DNA from 3 places in the Kosakonia beeri genome. Region 1 is predicted to be linked to each of the others. Evidence: riboswitches for the same ligand, from Rfam matches in the RefSeq annotation. Region 1 holds a riboswitch; each other region holds the start of a gene.
What was found. Region 1 has a riboswitch for thiamine pyrophosphate ahead of thiC (phosphomethylpyrimidine synthase ThiC). Riboswitches for the same ligand answer to the same signal wherever they lie in the genome.

Region 1 (2,265 bases):
GGTGCATAGTGTGCCCGCAGTAACCGCAGAACTGATGAGAACGGTAGAACTCCGCCAGTTGCACACCACGCCCGGCCAGCTGGAACAACCCGGCATCCTGATCGATCACCTGACGTACAGAGCCCATATCCTGACGTCGATTCTGGCGGATCATCCATACCGTTTCGCCTTGCCATTCACCAATCTGCAGAGCGCGCTGCCCCACAAGATCGAAATTTCCTGCCTGCCCATGTGGTAATTCTCCACCGGGCAACCATAATTTTTGTTCATGGCTCACGATCCACCAGCCATGATCACATGCTTCAATAACACGAACCATTCGAGTACTACCTTAGCTTCACTGGCATTTTGTTAACATTATTATTACATTCGGATGAGCACTTTTTCACTGACATATTGCGGAGTCAATTATGCTAAACCAGTTAGAAAGCCTGACAGAGCGCGTTGGAGGAAGTAACACACTTGTCGACCATTGGCTACTTGTACGTAAGCAACTTCTCGTCTCTTACTACAATCTGGTTGGCATTAAGCCTGGCAAAGGATCGTACATGCAGCTGAACGAAAAAGCGCTGGACGATTTTTGTCACAATCTGGTGGAGTATCTCTCCGCAGGCCACTTCAGTATTTATGAACGCGTCATTAGCGAAATGGAAGGGAATAGCCCACTTTTAGTCGCTACCCAACTTTACCCTTTGCTTGAAGCGAACACCGTCGAAATCATGGATTATTATGATTCCAGCCTCGAAAATGCCATCGACGACGACAACTGCCTTGAATTCCAGCAAGCGCTTTCTGGCATCGGCGAGGCGCTTGCCGCTCGCTTTACGCTGGAAGACAAACTGATTGAGCTGGCCTTTGATTACGACCTCAATGAGAGCGCCAATGACGAAAGCGGCATGGCGCGTCCGGCTTGAATTCTTAAAAAGTAACGCGTAGTTTAAAAAGCAGTTCCCCGTCTGAGGACGGGGTTTTTCTTGTCGGAGTGCCTATCTCTCCACAACATGATTCGCCATGCCGCGAAGCGGCGCGAAAGATGAAGTGGAAAAGGCTGAGACCGTTAATTCGGGATCCGCGGAACCTGATCAGGTTAAAACCTGCGAAGGGAACAAGAGTAATCCATTCACATCAGCCACCCTTACGGGCGGTTTGCTGCCATTACTCCATCCGTCGTCTGACAAGCCATCTCCTTACTGTCTGGAATGAGCTATGTCTGCAAAACTTACACGCCGTGAACAACGCGCCCAGGCGCAACACTTTATCGACACGCTGGAAGGCACCGCGTTCCCCAACTCGCAACGCATTTATATCACCGGTTCCCAGCCGGATATTCGCGTGCCGATGCGCGAAATCCAGCTCAGCCCAACGCTGACTGGCGGCACGAAAGAACAACCACAGTTTGAAGAGAACGAAGCGGTACCGGTTTACGACACTTCCGGCCCGTATGGTGATCCGGCGATCGCCATCGATGTGCAGCAAGGCCTGGCGAAGCTACGCGCACCGTGGATAGCCGCGCGTGATGACAGCGAAACGCTCGACGCACGCAGTTCGGCCTATACCAACGCACGTCTGGCAGATGAAGGGCTTGATGAGCTGCGCTTCAGCGGGCTACTGACCCCACGCCGCGCCAAAAAAGGCCAGTGTGTGACTCAGTTGCACTATGCGCGCCAGGGGATCGTTACCCCGGAGATGGAATTTATTGCCATCCGCGAAAATATGGGGCGCGAACGCATTCGCAGTGAAGTGCTGCGCAGGCAGCATCCTGGTGAAGGTTTTGGTGCCCGCCTGCCAGACAATATCACGGCGGAATTTGTGCGCGACGAAGTTGCCGCAGGCCGCGCGATTATTCCTGCCAACATCAACCACCCGGAATCGGAACCGATGATCATCGGGCGCAACTTCCTGGTAAAAGTGAATGCCAATATCGGTAATTCAGCCGTTACTTCATCCATCGAAGAAGAGGTGGAAAAACTGGTGTGGTCGACCCGCTGGGGCGCAGACACGGTGATGGATCTGTCCACTGGCCGCTATATCCATGAAACCCGCGAATGGATCCTGCGCAACAGCCCGGTGCCAATCGGTACCGTACCGATCTATCAGGCGCTGGAAAAGGTCAATGGGATCGCCGAAGATCTGACCTGGCCGGCCTTCCGCGATACGCTGCTCGAACAGGCTGAACAAGGAGTGGACTATTTCACGATCCACGCAGGCGTCCTGTTACGTTATGTGCCGATGACCGCGCAACGCCTGACTGGCATTGTTTCACGC
Region 2 (2,265 bases), 2.0 Mb from region 1:
TAAACTCCCAGTGCAGGGACACACTTTTTGCCTTCAGCGGCAGTGCATCAAGACTGTCGGGATCATCAATGAGCGCCAGCTTGCCTTGCGGTTTCAGGGCATTAATCAATTGCTGATAATGGTCCTGCGTGTTGGTAAGGCTGGCGACATGCGTCACCTCTTTTATGCCAATCCGTGCCAGCTCTTCGGTCAGTGGCTTGCTGTGATCAATCACATGATGAGCACCGCGCTCCAGAACCCATTGCTGGCTGGCGGGGCGTGAAGCGGTTCCAATCACCGTCATGCGCGTCAATTTGCGCGCCAGTTGGGTAATGATTGAGCCGACGCCGCCTGCCGCGCCAACGATCAGCAGTACATCCCCTTCGTTGCCGTTTTCGCGAATGCCAAGCCGGTCAAACAACATCTCCCAGGCGGTGATAGCGGTTAACGGCAGGGCCGCGGCAGAGGCGTTATCCAGCGTTTTGGGTTTCAGCGCTGTAATCCGCTCATCCACTAGTTGAAATTCGCTGTTACTGCCTGGCCGCGTTAATGCCCCGGCATACCACACTTCATCGCCCGGTCGAAAAAGCGTGACAGCTTCTCCCACCTCTTTCACCACGCCGACGGCGTCCCAGCCCAGCACGCGAGGCGTTTCGGCATTGAAACCGGCGCGCACTTTAGTATCGACCGGGTTAACCGAGATGGCTTTCACTTCTACCAGCAGGTCATGGCCGCTGGCCTGCGGCTGCGGCAGTTGGATATCGTTCAGGAAGGCCAGGTTGTTACCGTTTGGGGCAGCGTGGGTAATGGCGATTGCTTTCATAAATACTCCGTTAATGCGTTATTTATCTCAGTGCCGGTAAGGGTAGACAACGCCGTCATGATGAAAAACCCGTAAAAAGGAGCAGCACTTATCCTTAAGCAGTGAAAATCGCCACAGCCTGTAGCGCAGCCGTAGCCGGGAATGGCAGGCCACCGAACATCCATTGCTTCGCCACTGCGCTCGATCCTTGAGCGACAGGGGGCCATCAGCGGATATTTATCAACGCCAGATTATCTGCCATCGCCTCTTTTTGGGCTCCCTTGTATTCGCCTGCACATTCCCTTACTCTGCTGACCGGGACGCACTGTCCCTTTGACTCGGGGTGCCCTTCGTATGAAGGCTGAGAAATACCCGTACCACCTGATCTGGATAATGCCAGCGTAGGGAAGTCAGATGCCTGCCCGGCATCCCTTCTTCACGCCGGGCAGGAGCGAATTTATGCAACCTGACCTGCTTGATCGTGCGCAGACCGCGCATGTGTTACAGCAATTCCGCCGCCGTTCTCCCCTAGTGCACTGTATGACCAATGACGTGGTTCAGACTTTTACAGCCAATGTGCTGCTGGCTTTGGGCGCGTCGCCCGCGATGGTGATTGAACCCGAAGAGGCACAGCAGTTTGCAGCCATTGCCGATGCGTTGTTGATTAACGTCGGTACCCTTACTCGTGATCGTGCCGAAGCAATGCGCGCGGCCATCGACAGCGCGCAGGCAGCAGATACGCCGTGGACGTTAGATCCTGTTGCCGTCGGCGCGCTTACTTACCGAACCTCTTTCTGCGCACAACTCCTTACTTTGCACCCTGCGGCGATCCGCGGGAATGCCTCGGAAATTCTTGCCCTTGCCGGAATGAGCAGCGGCGGGCGCGGCGTCGATACCACGGACACCGCCAGCGCAGCGTTACCCGCAGCGCAAACACTGGCAAGGCAGACGGGCGCTGTCGTTGCGGTGAGTGGCGAAGTGGATTACATCACTGACGGGCAACGCACCCTGATGGTCACCGGTGGCGATGCGATCATGACGCGAGTAGTGGGCACTGGCTGCGCATTGTCGGCTGTTGTGGCGGCCAGCTGCGCGCTTGCTGGCGATCGGCTGGCGAATGTCGCCGCGGCCTGCGCGTTGATGTCGCAAGCCGGGAGCCAGGCGGTGGCCCGCAGCGAAGGACCCGGCAGTTTTGTGGCGGCCTTCCTTGATGCGCTGCATTCAGCAGGGGCAGATGCATGAAACGTATTAACGCACTGACTATCGCTGGCACCGATCCCAGCGGTGGCGCGGGAATTCAGGCTGATTTAAAAACCTTTTCTGCACTGGGGGCGTATGGCTGCTCGGTGATCACCGCGCTGGTGGCGCAAAACACCCGTGGCGTGCAATCGGTTTATCGTATCGAACCGGATTTTGTGGCAGCGCAACTCGACGCCGTGCTGAGCGATGTGCGCATTGATAGCACTAAAATCGGCATGCTGGCA
Region 3 (2,265 bases), 530 kb from region 1:
CTCGCCGATGAACCGACCAGCGGCCTGACGCTCGAAGGGCCAACCGACGGCGAAAAAGCCGTTGAGAGCCGTCTCGAAGAGGGATGCTATTATCTGCTGTTCGACGCCCGCTCCAGCCGTGGCGCTAACCCGGCGGTCAGAGAATGGGTCAGCCAGGTGCTCTCACCCACTAACCTGCTCTGGCATGCCAATGAGCAATATCAGCGCTACTGGTTCCCGGCGTATGGTCTGCTGCCACGCTGGCACCATGCCCGCCCCGGCAGCGGCGAAAAACCTGCCGGTCTGGAAACCCTGACGCTCACGTTCTACCGTGAACATAACGAGCACGAAGCACTCTCCCGCACCATGAGCACCTTATTAGCAGAACATGGGGTAAAACTGATCGTACAGGAAGTGGAGTACGAGGAGTGGTATCGGGGTGAAGCCGTGAGCGATATCTGGCTTAACAGCGCCAACTTTACGTTACCGCTGGATTTTTCCGTGTTCGCCAACCTGTATGAAGTCCCCCTGCTGCAGCACTGTATTATGCGCGACTGGCAAGCCGATGCCGCACAATGGCGTACCGGCGACATGAACCTCGCCCTCTGGTCGCAAGAGTTGCTTGCCAGCAAAGCGATGGTGCCGCTTATTCACCACTGGCTGATGATTCAGGGGCAACGTTCCATGCGCGGGCTGCGTATGAACACACTGGGCTGGTTTGACTTTAAATCTGCCTGGTTCGCGCCACCGGACCCATAACGCTTTCCCATTGTTTACCAAATCATTACAATAGCGGCGTTCTCAACGGGGTGCTGCGCAAAGAGCGTGTGCTGAGAAAATACCCGTCGAACCTGATCCGGATAACGCCGGCGAAGGGATTTGAGGCTATGACTCAAAATCCTTTGCCACCCATATTGAGGTGCAAAGTGTTAAAAAAATGTCTGCCATTCCTGCTGCTGATTGCAGCGCCTGCTTTTGCCAAACCTGTATTGACCGTTTACACCTACGACTCGTTTTCCGCCGACTGGGGCCCGGGCCCTGCGGTGAAAAAAGCCTTTGAAGCCGACTGTGACTGCGAACTGAAATTCGTCGCGCTGGAAGATGGCGTCTCACTGCTTAATCGTCTGCGTATGGAAGGGAAAAAAAGTAAAGCAGACGTGGTACTGGGACTGGATAACAACCTGCTTGAAGCCGCAACGCAGACTAACCTGTTCGCCAAAAGCGGCGTCCCCACCGATGCCGTCAGCATTCCCGGCGGCTGGAAAAACGAGACGTTCGTTCCGTTCGACTATGGCTGGTTCGCCTTTGTCTACGATAAAAACAAGCTGAAAAACCCGCCGAAAAGCCTGAAAGAACTGGTAGAGAGCGACCAAAAATGGCGTGTCATCTATGAAGATCCGCGCACCAGTACGCCAGGCCTGGGTCTGCTGCTGTGGATGCAAAAAGTCTATGGCGACAAAGCCCCGGAAGCCTGGCAAAAACTGGCAGCAAAAACGGTGACCGTCACCAAAGGCTGGAGCGAAGCTTATGGGCTGTTCCTGAAAGGCGAGAGCGATCTGGTGCTAAGCTACACCACCTCACCGGCTTACCATCTGATCGAAGAGAAAAAAGATCACTACGCGGCGGCCAATTTCAGCGAAGGGCACTATTTGCAAGTGGAAGTGGCCGCCCGCACTGCCGCCAGTAAACAGCCGGAACTTGCGGAGAAGTTCCTGAAATTTATGGTTTCCCCCGCTTTCCAGAATGCTATCCCGACTGGCAACTGGATGTACCCTGTCAGCGATGTCACTCTGCCTGCCGGTTTTGAGACGCTGACAAAACCGCAGACGTCACTCGAATATAGCCCGCAAGATGTTGCCGCACAGCGCGCGGGCTGGATTAGCGCATGGCAACGCGCCGTCAGCCGCTGATTGCCGGCTGGCTGATACCTGGCCTCACCGCCGCCATTGTGATGGTGGCGGTGGCGCTGGCCGCTTTCCTGGCACTATGGCAAAACGCCCCCACCACCGCGTTGTCGGCGTTCTGGCAGGACAGCTACTTGTGGCACGTGGTGCGGTTCTCTTTCTGGCAGGCATTTCTCTCCGCCCTGCTCTCCGTGGTTCCGGCCATTTTTCTTGCCCGCGCCCTCTACAGACGCCGCTTCCCTGGCCGTCTCGCACTGTTACGCCTGTGCGCAATGACGCTTATCCTGCCGGTGCTGGTCGCAGTATTTGGCATTCTTAGTGTTTATGGGCGCCAGGGGTGGCTGGCCAGCCTCTGGCAACTCTCAGGACACGAGTGGACATT

Region 2: linked by a shared signal. The riboswitch ahead of thiM (hydroxyethylthiazole kinase) and the one ahead of thiC (phosphomethylpyrimidine synthase ThiC) in region 1 are both predicted to bind thiamine pyrophosphate.
Region 3: linked by a shared signal. The riboswitch ahead of thiB (thiamine ABC transporter substrate binding subunit) and the one ahead of thiC (phosphomethylpyrimidine synthase ThiC) in region 1 are both predicted to bind thiamine pyrophosphate.

The regions. Positions count from the first base shown of each region.
Region 1 is NZ_CM135106.1:4,631,406-4,633,670, forward strand. Features, by position in the region: gene nudC (NAD(+) diphosphatase) at 1-319, opposite strand, end outside; gene rsd (sigma D regulator) at 411-914, shown strand; TPP riboswitch at 969-1,122, shown strand; gene thiC (phosphomethylpyrimidine synthase ThiC) at 1,207-2,265, shown strand, end outside.
Region 2 is NZ_CM135106.1:1,700,874-1,703,138, forward strand. Features, by position in the region: gene ACUY4S_RS08160 (zinc-binding alcohol dehydrogenase family protein) at 1-802, opposite strand, end outside; TPP riboswitch at 1,111-1,206, shown strand; gene thiM (hydroxyethylthiazole kinase) at 1,241-2,023, shown strand; gene thiD (bifunctional hydroxymethylpyrimidine kinase/phosphomethylpyrimidine kinase) at 2,020-2,265, shown strand, end outside.
Region 3 is NZ_CM135106.1:4,105,302-4,107,566, forward strand. Features, by position in the region: gene sgrR (HTH-type transcriptional regulator SgrR) at 1-738, shown strand, start outside; TPP riboswitch at 775-875, shown strand; gene thiB (thiamine ABC transporter substrate binding subunit) at 906-1,889, shown strand; gene thiP (thiamine/thiamine pyrophosphate ABC transporter permease ThiP) at 1,865-2,265, shown strand, end outside.